One region of the Salinactinospora qingdaonensis genome, then DNA from elsewhere that is predicted to be linked to it. Evidence: riboswitches for the same ligand, from Rfam matches in the RefSeq annotation. Region 1 holds a riboswitch; the other holds the start of a gene.

Region 1 (5,271 bases):
CAGAGCACCGGTGCGGTTGCCCCAGACCTGCGAGGCGCGCAGCACCGCCATAACCAGGTTGACGCGCGCCTCCCCCACCGGCGCGGCCCCCAGCACGTGCAGGCCGTCGCGGATCTGCACGTCCTTGATCTCACACAGGTAGCCGTCGACGTGCATGACGAAGTCGTCGAACTCGTCCTCGCCCGGCATCTCGTCGGTGTGCAGGTCGTGGTGGAGTTCGGCCGCCTTGATCAGGGTCCAGATCTGGGCGCGCAGCGTGGGCGCTTTGTCGGGGTCGAGGTCGTTGACCAGCGCGTACTCGTCGAGTAGCTGTTCGAGCTTGGCGATGTCGCCGTAGGTGTCGGCCCGTGCCATGGGGGGGACGAGGTGGTCGACGACGGTGGCGTGGGCGCGACGCTTGGCCTGGGTGCCCTCACCGGGATCGTTGACGATGAACGGGTAGATCATGGGCAGCCCGCCGAGTACGGCGTCGGGAGCGTCCTCGGCCGCCAATCCCAGTCCCTTGCCGGGCAACCATTCCAAGGTGCCGTGTTTGCCGAGGTGGACGACCGCGTGCGCGCCGAACCCACCCTGCTCGGGTGGGGTCTCCAGCCAGCGGTAGGCGGCGAGGTAGTGGTGGGAGGGCGGCAGGTCGGGGTCGTGGTAGATGGCGATGGGGTTTTCGCCGAAACCCCGCGGGGGTTGGATCAACAGCACGATATTGCCGAAGCGCAGGGTGGCGATCACGATCTCGGGTTCGCCGGAGCTGTCGTCGACGTAGAGCTCCCCCGGCGGCTCGCCCCAGTGGCCGCGGACGGACTCGCGCAGCTCGGCCGGCAGCGCGTCGAACCAGCGCTGATAGTCGGCTAGGGGCACGCGGCAGGTGGCGGCGGCGAGCTGCTCCTCGGTGAGCCACTCCACGTCGTGACCACCGGCGTTGATGAGCGCGTGGATGAGGGGGTCGCCATCGTCGTCACGACGGTCCTCATCTGGGGCGGGACGACGCCAGAGAGTGTCGTCGTCGCCCAGGTCATAACCGCGGGCGGTGAGTTCGCGCAGCATCCGCACGGCGGAGGCGGGGGTGTCGAGGCCCACGGCGTTGCCCACGCGAGCGTGCTTGGTGGGGTAGGAGGAGAGGACGAGTCCGAGACGGCGCTGCGCCGGAGGCACCCAGCGCAGCCGCGCGTGGGATACGGCGATGGCGGCGACGCGCGCAGCGCGCTCCTCGTCGGGGGCGTAGGTGGCGATCCCGCTGTGGGGGTCGGTCTCTTTGAACGAGAACGGCACGGTGATCAGCCGGCCGTCGAACTCGGGGATGGCGACCTGCATGCCGGCGTCCATCGGGGTGAGCGCCGCGTCGGAGGCCTGCCACGCTTCACGTGTGGAGGTAAGCACCATCCCTTGCAGGATGGGGCGGTCGAGCTCGGCGAGCGCGCCGGCGTCCCAAGCGTCCTCATCGCCGCCGGCCGAGGCGTCGGCAGCCACGGAGCCCCCCGCCGCGAGGACGGTGGTGACGATCGCGTCGGCTTGGCCCAGCAGCTCGAACAGGCCTGGGTGGCTCTGGCGGGTCAGGCCCCGGAGCGAGCCGGAGAACACCGCAAGCGCGTTGGCGCCAGCGGCTTCGATGCGGTCGCACAGGGTGTCGACGAAGGCGGTGTTGCCGGAGAGTTCGTGGGCGCGGTAGAAGATGACGGCCACCGTGGGGCGGTCATCGGCGCGGGCGCGCTCACCGTGGACACCGTACTCGGGCATGTGCTCGGGCGGCTCGAAGCCCTCGCCGGTGAGCAGCACCGTGTCGGAGAGGAACCGGGCCAGCTCGCGCAGATTGCCCACACCGCCCTCACGCAGGTAGGCATGGGCGTCGGTGGCGGTGCCGGCGGGCACCGTCGACATCGCGATCATCTCCGGATCGGGAGCGGACTCGCCCCCCAGGGCCACGAGCGGGACGCCGGAGCTCCGCAGCCGCGCCAGGCCCTCCGGCCACGCCTCGCGCCCGCCCAGCAGCCGCACCACGGCGATATCGGCTCCCGAGAGCAGTTCGGTCAGCGCGTCGGGGTCGGTGCGGGCGGGGTTGGCGGTTCGATAGCCGGCATCGGCGGCCCGGGCGGCGAGCAGTTCGGTGTCGGCAGTGGACAACAGCAGGATCGTAGCCACACGTGGTCCTTAAACTCCCGTGTCGGGGTCCGCGCCCCGTGACTTCGGAAAACTCGTACGCGACGCCGCGAAGTCTCCTGGCTCGGGATCGCCGTCCGCCCCCGCCTTCCCCCCGGGGACAGGCCCGGGCGTGGCCCTATGTGGAACGGACTCCCCCATGACAGTTGCGGGACAGCCACGGATTCACACCGTGTTCCTTCGCGTCGTCGCCTCCTATCTTCGCAGAGGCCGCTGTGGGGCAGAACAGCCGTGTTAACTTCGGCCACATCCACACCGAGCGGGCCCCTCGTACCACAGCGCTCCGACACCGGGGCTACCGAGGTGGGCAGCGCCGTGGTCCCCTCAGGAGGATTTGATGGAATGCCCCTCGCCGGATCGGTCTTGCCGGCACGGACGGTCCGAGCGTGGCCGGTACCGGCCCGGTGGCGCCGCGGCGGTGTCAATCTCCGTCAACGTTCGGGGGGATGGGGGAGAATCGAATTATGACGCACTACCCCCAACCCTCCGAGCCAGAGCCTGAGTATCCGCAGCAGCCCCCCACCCCTGACCCGTTCTCCCATCCGGGCTACCCCTCAGGCGGGCATCCGGCTGGGGGGATGGTGCCATACAACCCCACGGCTCAAACCGGTGGCTGGCAGGCGCCGCCCGGGTATCAGACCCCGCCGCCCAGCGGAGGTCAGACGCTGGCCGTGCTCGGCGACATCACCGTGACCGAGCACGAGATCAACACCCCTTCGGGGAGGTTCCCGCTGCGGGGCAGCGTGTGGAGTATCAACGACATGAGTTATATCGAGCAGCGGATGGCCACGTGGGGCCTGGTGCTGGGCCTGATCCTCATGCCTATGACCTGTGCGCTGAGCCTGCTATTCCTGCTGGCCAAGGAGACGACCGTCAGTGGAAGCATCCAGGTCTCGGTGCGCAGCGGTGAACGTTTTCACACCACCCATATCCCGGTTCGCAGTCAAGGGACGATCCACCAAGTCCACCAACAGTTCAACCACGTGCGCTCGCTGGCGAGCATGGCGTGAGAGGAAGCCCCGGTCAGCGCGGCGGGACAACCAATCCAGCAGGTTGGGTCCGCGCTGACCGCAAACGGTGAGAATCGGCTCACCACAGCGTGCCCACCGCGCTGACCGAGGGCGGTGGCTCTTAGTCGGTATGCGATACAGCGGATCGGGTCACCCTGGGGGTGGGTGTGCTCGTGAGGTCCTCACCGCTGGCCGCGCCGGCACCGTCGGCAGCGTGAGCGTCCAGATAGCTCCTGAGCACTTCGTGGGCGTACGGCGCCACTGGCCGCTCCCCCGCCAAAGTGGACAGGGCGGCGAACTCCGCGGCGTCGAACACAAGGGTGACCGAGCGCTTCCCATCGGCGGGTCGACGCGGCATCCCCAACGCCTTGCGGTAGATGCCCTCCAGCGCCTCAGCGGGCAACCGACCGTAGGTGGCCTCCAGTTCGGCCAGCCAGGTGCGGGTGTCGCTCCACCGGCTGTGCCGTAGGAGCAACATACGCAGATAGGCCTCGATCCCCTGCGCGCCGGCCGCCTGCCGCAGATCGGCGTGGATGGCGGGATCGAGAGCCAGGGTGATGTGGTGTTGTGGGTCGGTTTCGTTGGCAGCGGAATCGGTGCTGTGTACGGTGACGGCGTCCATCGGATCTCTTCCCTCTCGGAAGGTGGCAAAGCAGGGCACGCCCCGCCCGCCGGCAGCCTGGCGGGCTGAGGCAACGCACGCGGCGCCGTCATTGCGTGGGAACTTCCATCGACAACACTCCACCCGCACCGCTCACGCTGCACCGGTGCGGCCCCACGTGATTCTCACCGTGACCGCGATTGCTCCCTCCACGTTAGGTACCGCTTTCGGTGGCGAGGAGAGCGCTGCGCGAACCTGTGGAAAAGTTCTCCGTCGGGGCGCTGCGGTCGCCAGATGAGGGCGCCGGGCGGGGGCCGGTTTCGTGTGCCGCCGTCAGGGGCTCGGGACCCCGGCAGGGGGAACCACTGGAAGCCCGGAAGTGGCGCCGTGCTCGATGAGTCGCCACAGGGCGTCGGTGTCCATGTAGGTTTCGACGAGGTCGCCCAGCGCATCCAACCGGGCCATGCGTTCGGCGGCGAAGTCGGTGTCAGGCGCGGGCACGAAGCGTCGTCCGGCCCAGTGGGCGATGTCGGCCAGGAAAGCGCGCCGGAACTGGTTGTTCTCCAGCACCCCGTGCCAGGTGGTGCCCCAGACCGCCTCTCGACGGCACCCGTCGAGGAACGGCTCGGGGGCCGCGGCGTCCTCCCAGTCGATCTCCACGCGGCCGTGGTGGATCTCGTAGGCGTCGACCGGGTGGCCGTAGCCGCTACCGGTGGGGCGTCCCAAAGTCTTGTCTGGCATGAACGCCACGCGGGTGGGGAGCAGCCCGAGGCCGTCCACGTCACCTGCGGCGGACTCCACGTCGTCGCTGATCGTGTGGGCCAGCATCTGATAACCGCCGCAGATGCCCAGCACGGGCCGCCCCACGGCCGCCCTGCGGGCAAGGACGCCGTCCAGGCCGCGCTCGCGCAGCCAGCCGAGGTCGGCGACGGTGGCACGGCTGCCCGGCACGACGACGAGATCGGCGTCGTCGAGTTCGTGGGGCGTGGTGGCAAAGCGCACGTCCACGCCGGGTTCGACGGTGAGCGCATCGATGTCGGTGAAGTTGCTGATGCGAGGCAGGCGCACGACCGCCACCCGCAGGGTCTCCTCCCCCAGCGGCTCCCGCGTCGGGCCGCGGTCGACGCTCAACCCCAGCGAGTCCTCCACGTCCAACCAGAGCCCATCCAGCCAAGGAAGGACACCGTGGACTGCCCGGCCGGTGAGCCGACGCAGCATGTCCAGCCCCGGCTGTAGCAACTCGGGCGCGCCGCGGAACTTGTTGATGACGAAACCGGCGATGAGGGCCTGGTCGGCGGGCTCAAGCAGCGCCAGGGTGCCGTGCATGGCCGCGAACACCCCGCCCCGGTCGATATCGCCCACGAGCAGGACCGGCAGATGGGCCGCCCGCGCGAGCCCCATGTTGGCGATATCGCCGGCGCGCAGGTTGATCTCCGCGGGGCTGCCGGCCCCCTCACAGATGACCACGTCGTAGCTGGCGCGTAGCTCGGCGAGCGCGTCGACGGCGAT
Region 2 (5,271 bases), on a different contig from region 1:
CCTGCATGGCGACTTCGGTGGGCATCCAGTGGTTGTTACAGCCGGCAAGGTACTTCTCCCAAGCCCAGCGGTACTTCAACGGCAAGAGCTGATTCACGTCGGCGCGGGCGTTGATCATGGCCTTGTCGCCGACGTCGACGCGGGCGGCGTCGCGCTGGATCGCGCCCAGTCCGGTGGTGTCGGGACTGGCGGCGGGGTGCTGGCGGGCGGTCTCGGTCACGCTGGCTCGGGTCCTTGTCTCGTCGAGTGGGCGGTTACGAAGGTGCGCGGGCCGGGCGGGGCCTACTGGCAGGCTTCACAGTCGGGGTCGTCGATGGCGCACCTGGCCCCGTCCTCGACCGGGGTAGTGGTGGCGGTCGCCGCGTGACCGGTCTCGGGGGGCGCGCCGGGACGGTCGGCGGGCACGGCCGGCGGGGTGGCCGAGACGGCGTTGAGCCGGCCGTCGGTGCCGCGGAGCGTGCTCTTCTCTACGTGCGTGGCGCTTTGTGAACGCAGGTAGTAGGTGGTTTTCAGGCCGGCACGCCAGGCACGGCGGTACAGCGCGTCGAGCTTGCGGCCACTGGGCGCGGCCATGTACAGGTTCAGCGATTGGGCCTGGTCGAGCCATTTCTGGCGCCGCGCGGCGGCGTCGACGAGCCAGGCGGGGTCGATCTCGAAGGCGGTGGCGTAGAGCTCGCGCACATCGGCGGGGACCCGCTCGATCGCGCCGAGGCTGCCGTCGTGGCGCTTGAGCTGTTCGACCATGTCGGCGTCCCACAGCCCGCGTTCTTTGAGGTCGTGGGCGAGGTAGGGGTTGATCACCGTGAAGTCGCCGGACATGTTCGACTTGACGTAGAGGTTGCGGTAGATCGGTTCGATCGACTGGCTCACGCCGGTGATGTTGGCGATGGTGGCGGTGGGCGCGATCGCCATGACGTTGGAGTTGCGCATGCCGGTGGTGCGCACCTTCTGGCGTAGCCCCTCCCAGTCGAGGCGGGCGCTGGTGTCGATGTCGACGTCGCCGCTGCCGCGCGCGTCGGCAAGCAGCCCCAGGGAGTCGATGGGCAACACGCCGCGGCTCCACAGCGAACCCTCGAACGTCGCGTAGCGGCCCCGCTCGGCGGCGAGGTCGGCCGAGGCTTCGATGGCGTGGTAGGAGAGCAGCTCTGTGCTCTCATCAGCGAAGGCCACGGCCTCCGGCGAGGTCACGGGGCGGCGCAGCGTGAACAGCGCGTCCTGGTAGCCCATGAGGCCCAACCCCACGGGGCGGTGGCGCAGGTTGGCGCGCTCGGCCTCGGGGATGGTGTAGAAGTTCACGTCGATCACGTTGTCGAGCATGCGCACGGCGGTGCGCACTGTGCGGCGCAGCTTGGCGGTGTCCAGCCCGTCGGCGTCGATGTGGGCGGCCAGGTTGACCGAGCCCAGGTTGCACACGGCGACCTCGTCGGCGCTGGTGTTGAGCGTGATCTCGGTACACAGGTTGGAGGAGTGGACCACGCCGGTGTGGCGCTGCGGCGAGCGCAGGTTGCAGGGGTCTTTGAACGTGATCCAGGGGTGGCCGGTCTCGAACAGCAGGGTGAGCATGCGCCGCCACAGCTCTACGGCGCGCACCCGCCGCCAGACTTTGATACGGCCTTCGTCGGCGGCGCGCTCGTAGGCCATGTAGCGCGCAGCGAACTCGGCGCCGTAGCAGTCGTGCAGGTCGGGGACCTCGTCGGGGGAGAACAGTGTCCACTCGGCGTCGGCCTCGACGCGCTGGAGGAACAGGTCGGGCACCCAGTTGGCGGTGTTCATGTCGTGGGTGCGGCGCCGGTCGTCGCCGGTGTTTTTGCGCAGGTCGAGGAATTCCTCGACGTCGATGTGCCAGGTTTCCAGGTAGGCGCAGACCGCGCCCTTGCGGCGCCCGCCCTGGTTGACGGCCACGGCGGTGTCGTTGGCGATCTTAAGAAATGGCACGACGCCTTGACTCTTGCCGTTGGTGCCTTTGATGTGGGCGCCCATGCCGCGTACCGGTGTCCAGTCGTTGCCCAGGCCACCGGAGTACTTCGACAGCAGCGCGTTGTTGGAGACGCTGTGGAAGATGCCGTGCAGGTCGTCGCTGACGGTGGTGAGGAAACACGAGGAGAGCTGTGGGCGCGGGGTGCCGGCGTTGAACAGGGTGGGCGTGGAGCACATGAAGTCGAACGACGACAACAGCTCGTAGAACTCGATGGCGCGGGCCTCACGGTCGTCTTCGCGCAGCGCCAGCCCCATAGCCACCCGCATGAAGAACGCCTGCGGCAGCTCGTAGCGGGTTCCGTCGCTGTGCAGGAAGTAGCGGTCGTAGAGGGTCTGCATGCCCAGGAGGGTGAAGTTGCGGTCACGCTCGGGGCGCAGCGCCGCGCCGATGCGGTCGAGGTCGAAGGTGGCCAGCTCTGGGGAGAGCTGTTCCAGCTCGATGCCGCGGGCGACGTAGTCGGCGAAGTAGGCGGGGTAGCGGCGGGCCATCTCGGCGTGCCCGGCCTCGTCGAAGCCGCCGGCGAGGAAGGTGAGGGCTTCGCGGCGTAGCCGGTCTAGCAGTAGCCGGGCGCTGACGTAGGAGTAGCCGGGCTCGGCCTCCACGAAGGTGCGCGCCGCCATGATCAGGGCCAGTTCCAGTTCGTCGGGGCTGATACCGGGGTAGAGGGTGCGGTGGGCCTCGGCGATGACGGTCTCGGCGGACACGCCCGCGACGCCGGCGCAGGACTCCTCGATCACCCAGCGGGCCCGCTCCATAAGGTCGGCGGGCGAGGCGGACGGTGTGGCCGGTCGCGGTGTCGGGGCGATCTCGGTATCGAGGGTCAAGGTGGCTCCAACCAAAAGTGACGACAACCGTTGGGTTGCGCGGCTGGAGCACACACGGATACGGCGGGACGCGGCGCGCTGCGCGCCGGCATGGTGGTCTTCCCGACGGTTGCGGCGGCCCAAACCTCGAAGCCCCGTTCCGTGCGCGTCCAGGCGCGCACACTGGCGGCAGGTCTTCGGACTCGTGGGCCGGCTCGGGTGCGCGTGGACACCCCGCGTGCTCGCCTACTGGCCGTCGCTTCCCGGACGCCGTGGCGCCAGTGCGTGATGACGGCGGTCGTTCCCACTCACCGCTGCGGGTCAGCTCCGGATTCGCACCGGATTCCCTCTTGCCTCACCTGGGATCTCGCTCAGGTGAACCACCAGCAGCAGCGATACTACATGTTGTGCTGCCCAATACAGAACGACCCAAGATAGGGGTATGTCACTCTCACCCGAAACACGACCCCCAAAGAACGACAAGCCCGACATTTCACCTCGCTGACACACCGGCGATCCGCCACACTGCCGTAGCCGGTGCCCCGTGGCGACGCGCGTGCCCGTTTCCAGTGTTCATCACGGCCCCCTTCGCCGCTTCCGTGCGCCTGGGGCGCTTTGTGCGCGGCCTGGGGTGGGGTTTCTCAACTGGGGCGCATGTTTGCCCCCATGCCACACCGTCAGGGCCAGCACCGGTTGGTTTAGAAGGCGTTCCATGTCCAGGGGCGGGCGATGTCGCCGCGCAGGCAGGCGATCCGGTGGCGGGTCTCGTGTGCGGCGCTGTCGCTGGCGGCGGCTTTGCCCAGCACGAAGCACACCCAGCGCAGTTCCTGGATGTCGGCGAGAACCCGAAACGCGGGCCTGGCGGTCACGTCGTAGCCGCCGTAGGCGGCGACGAAGTCACGGTAATCACCGGCGCTCAACCGGGCGAAGTCGACACGGTCCACGGCCACAGGGATCAGATCCCACTCCCACGGGCCGCGGCAGACGTGCTCGAAGTCGAGCAGCACCGGTGGCGCCCCTTGGGCAACGGCGACGTTGCCCTGCCACGCATCACCGTGAATGACCCCTTCAGCGGCGTCGAGGGGAAGTCGGCGGAGGTGGCCGCGCAACTGGTCGGCGCGCTCGGCCAGCCATGCCCGATCCTCCTCGGCGAGGTGAGTCGCTGCAACGATGCGCTCCTCGATACCGGCCAAAGGGTCGAACCGCGGGAGTTCGAGCCACTCGGGCGGGGCGAGCGCATGCAGCGCCCCAAGGACGGCCCCGAGTTCCCCCGTCGTTGCCGCCCGGTGCTCCGGCAGCAGCTCCCACCAGGTCACCGGCCGAGAACCCACCATGGTCGGCTGCGCCACGCCGTCGAGTGCACGCACCACAGGCAGCCCCGAGGCCGCCAGCCAACGGGCAACCTCGACCTGGCGTACGGCGCCGGCCTGGGTCTCCTCCGGCCCGATCCAGACGACGACACTGGCAGGCAGCCGATACATCACATTGGAGCCGTCCCGGATCACCGCCGCACCCGCAGCGTCGAGACCGGCCAGGCGCGCCGCGATGGCGAGGATGTCGTCTGTCGTCGCCACAGAGGGCGTCACGGTACCGACCGTACTGGCGGCCTCAGCTGCTCGGAAGCCGCAGGCTGGTGATCTCGTGGCAGAGGTCGGCGACGTCGCCGATGTGGGTGTGCGCCGTAGCGGCCCGCGTCAAGCCGTGAAGTTCGGTCACCAGTCGCTTTGACCGCAGCGCCGCAGTGTCGCGGGTGGCTTGGCGGCCGATGGGCACCGCTTCCCGCGCATATCCGGTACTCATGTTCAGTGAGGCGAGTCGGATTCGGGAGAAGGTGCGTGAGCGGGGATAGTCCGCCGATTGCAGCCGGATGGCCGCTTCCAGGCGCTCGCTGGCTAATTCCGGTTTGTTGTTGGCGTGGGCGATCGGGATCAGCGCCTTTCCGGTGCTGCCCTGGTGTTCTGCGGCGTCGTAGTAGCACAGCCAAGGCGGGTCAGCCTCTGGTGTCCGCTCGGCGAAGTGGGCGTCAGCGCGATCGACATCGGCTCGGGCTTCGGTGTGCCTTCCGGTGAGTGCGAGGAGGCGGGCTCGGATGGTCCATAGCATCGCCTGCGCGGTCGCGGTGAGCCGGTCGGCGCGCACGTGGGCGAACTCGATCAGCGAAAGCGCGTCATCGACGTTTTCCAGGTAGGCGGCCTTGCGCGCCATTTCCGCGAGCGTGTTCGCCCGCAGTTCCCAGGAGCCGGCTTCGTCGGCGCACCAGAGCGCGAACGTGAAGCAGCGGTCGGCCGCTGTGTGGTTGGCGATGTCGAAAGCCGAGAACGCGACTACGCTTTATGCGCTGGAGACCTACACCGACCAGCAGTCGAGTCCGGCGTTTCGCGCCGAGTTCCTCCGCACCCTGGAACGATCTCGACGAAATCCGCTGGTGGATGGCACCCTCACACGGCATCGTGCACATCCGAGTTCCCTGCCCTGAATGCGGCTGGGCGG

Evidence for each region. Region 1 has a riboswitch for cobalamin ahead of cobN (cobaltochelatase subunit CobN). Riboswitches for the same ligand answer to the same signal wherever they lie in the genome.
Region 2: another riboswitch for cobalamin. It lies ahead of ABD848_RS08825 (ribonucleoside-diphosphate reductase subunit alpha); the one in region 1 lies ahead of cobN (cobaltochelatase subunit CobN).

The regions. Positions count from the first base shown of each region.
Region 1 is NZ_BAABDD010000001.1:260,006-265,276, forward strand. It holds gene cobN (cobaltochelatase subunit CobN) at 1-2,133, opposite strand, end outside; cobalamin riboswitch at 2,204-2,332, opposite strand; gene ABD848_RS01100 (hypothetical protein) at 2,616-3,161, shown strand; gene ABD848_RS01105 (hypothetical protein) at 3,283-3,783, opposite strand; gene ABD848_RS01110 (cobyric acid synthase) at 4,096-5,271, opposite strand, start outside.
Region 2 is NZ_BAABDD010000006.1:191,768-197,038, forward strand. It holds gene ABD848_RS08820 (ribonucleotide-diphosphate reductase subunit beta) at 1-220, opposite strand, end outside; gene ABD848_RS08825 (ribonucleoside-diphosphate reductase subunit alpha) at 283-2,802, opposite strand; cobalamin riboswitch at 2,953-3,181, opposite strand; gene ABD848_RS08830 (phosphotransferase enzyme family protein) at 3,480-4,355, opposite strand; gene ABD848_RS08835 (hypothetical protein) at 4,390-4,986, opposite strand; gene ABD848_RS08840 (ASCH domain-containing protein) at 5,211-5,271, shown strand, end outside.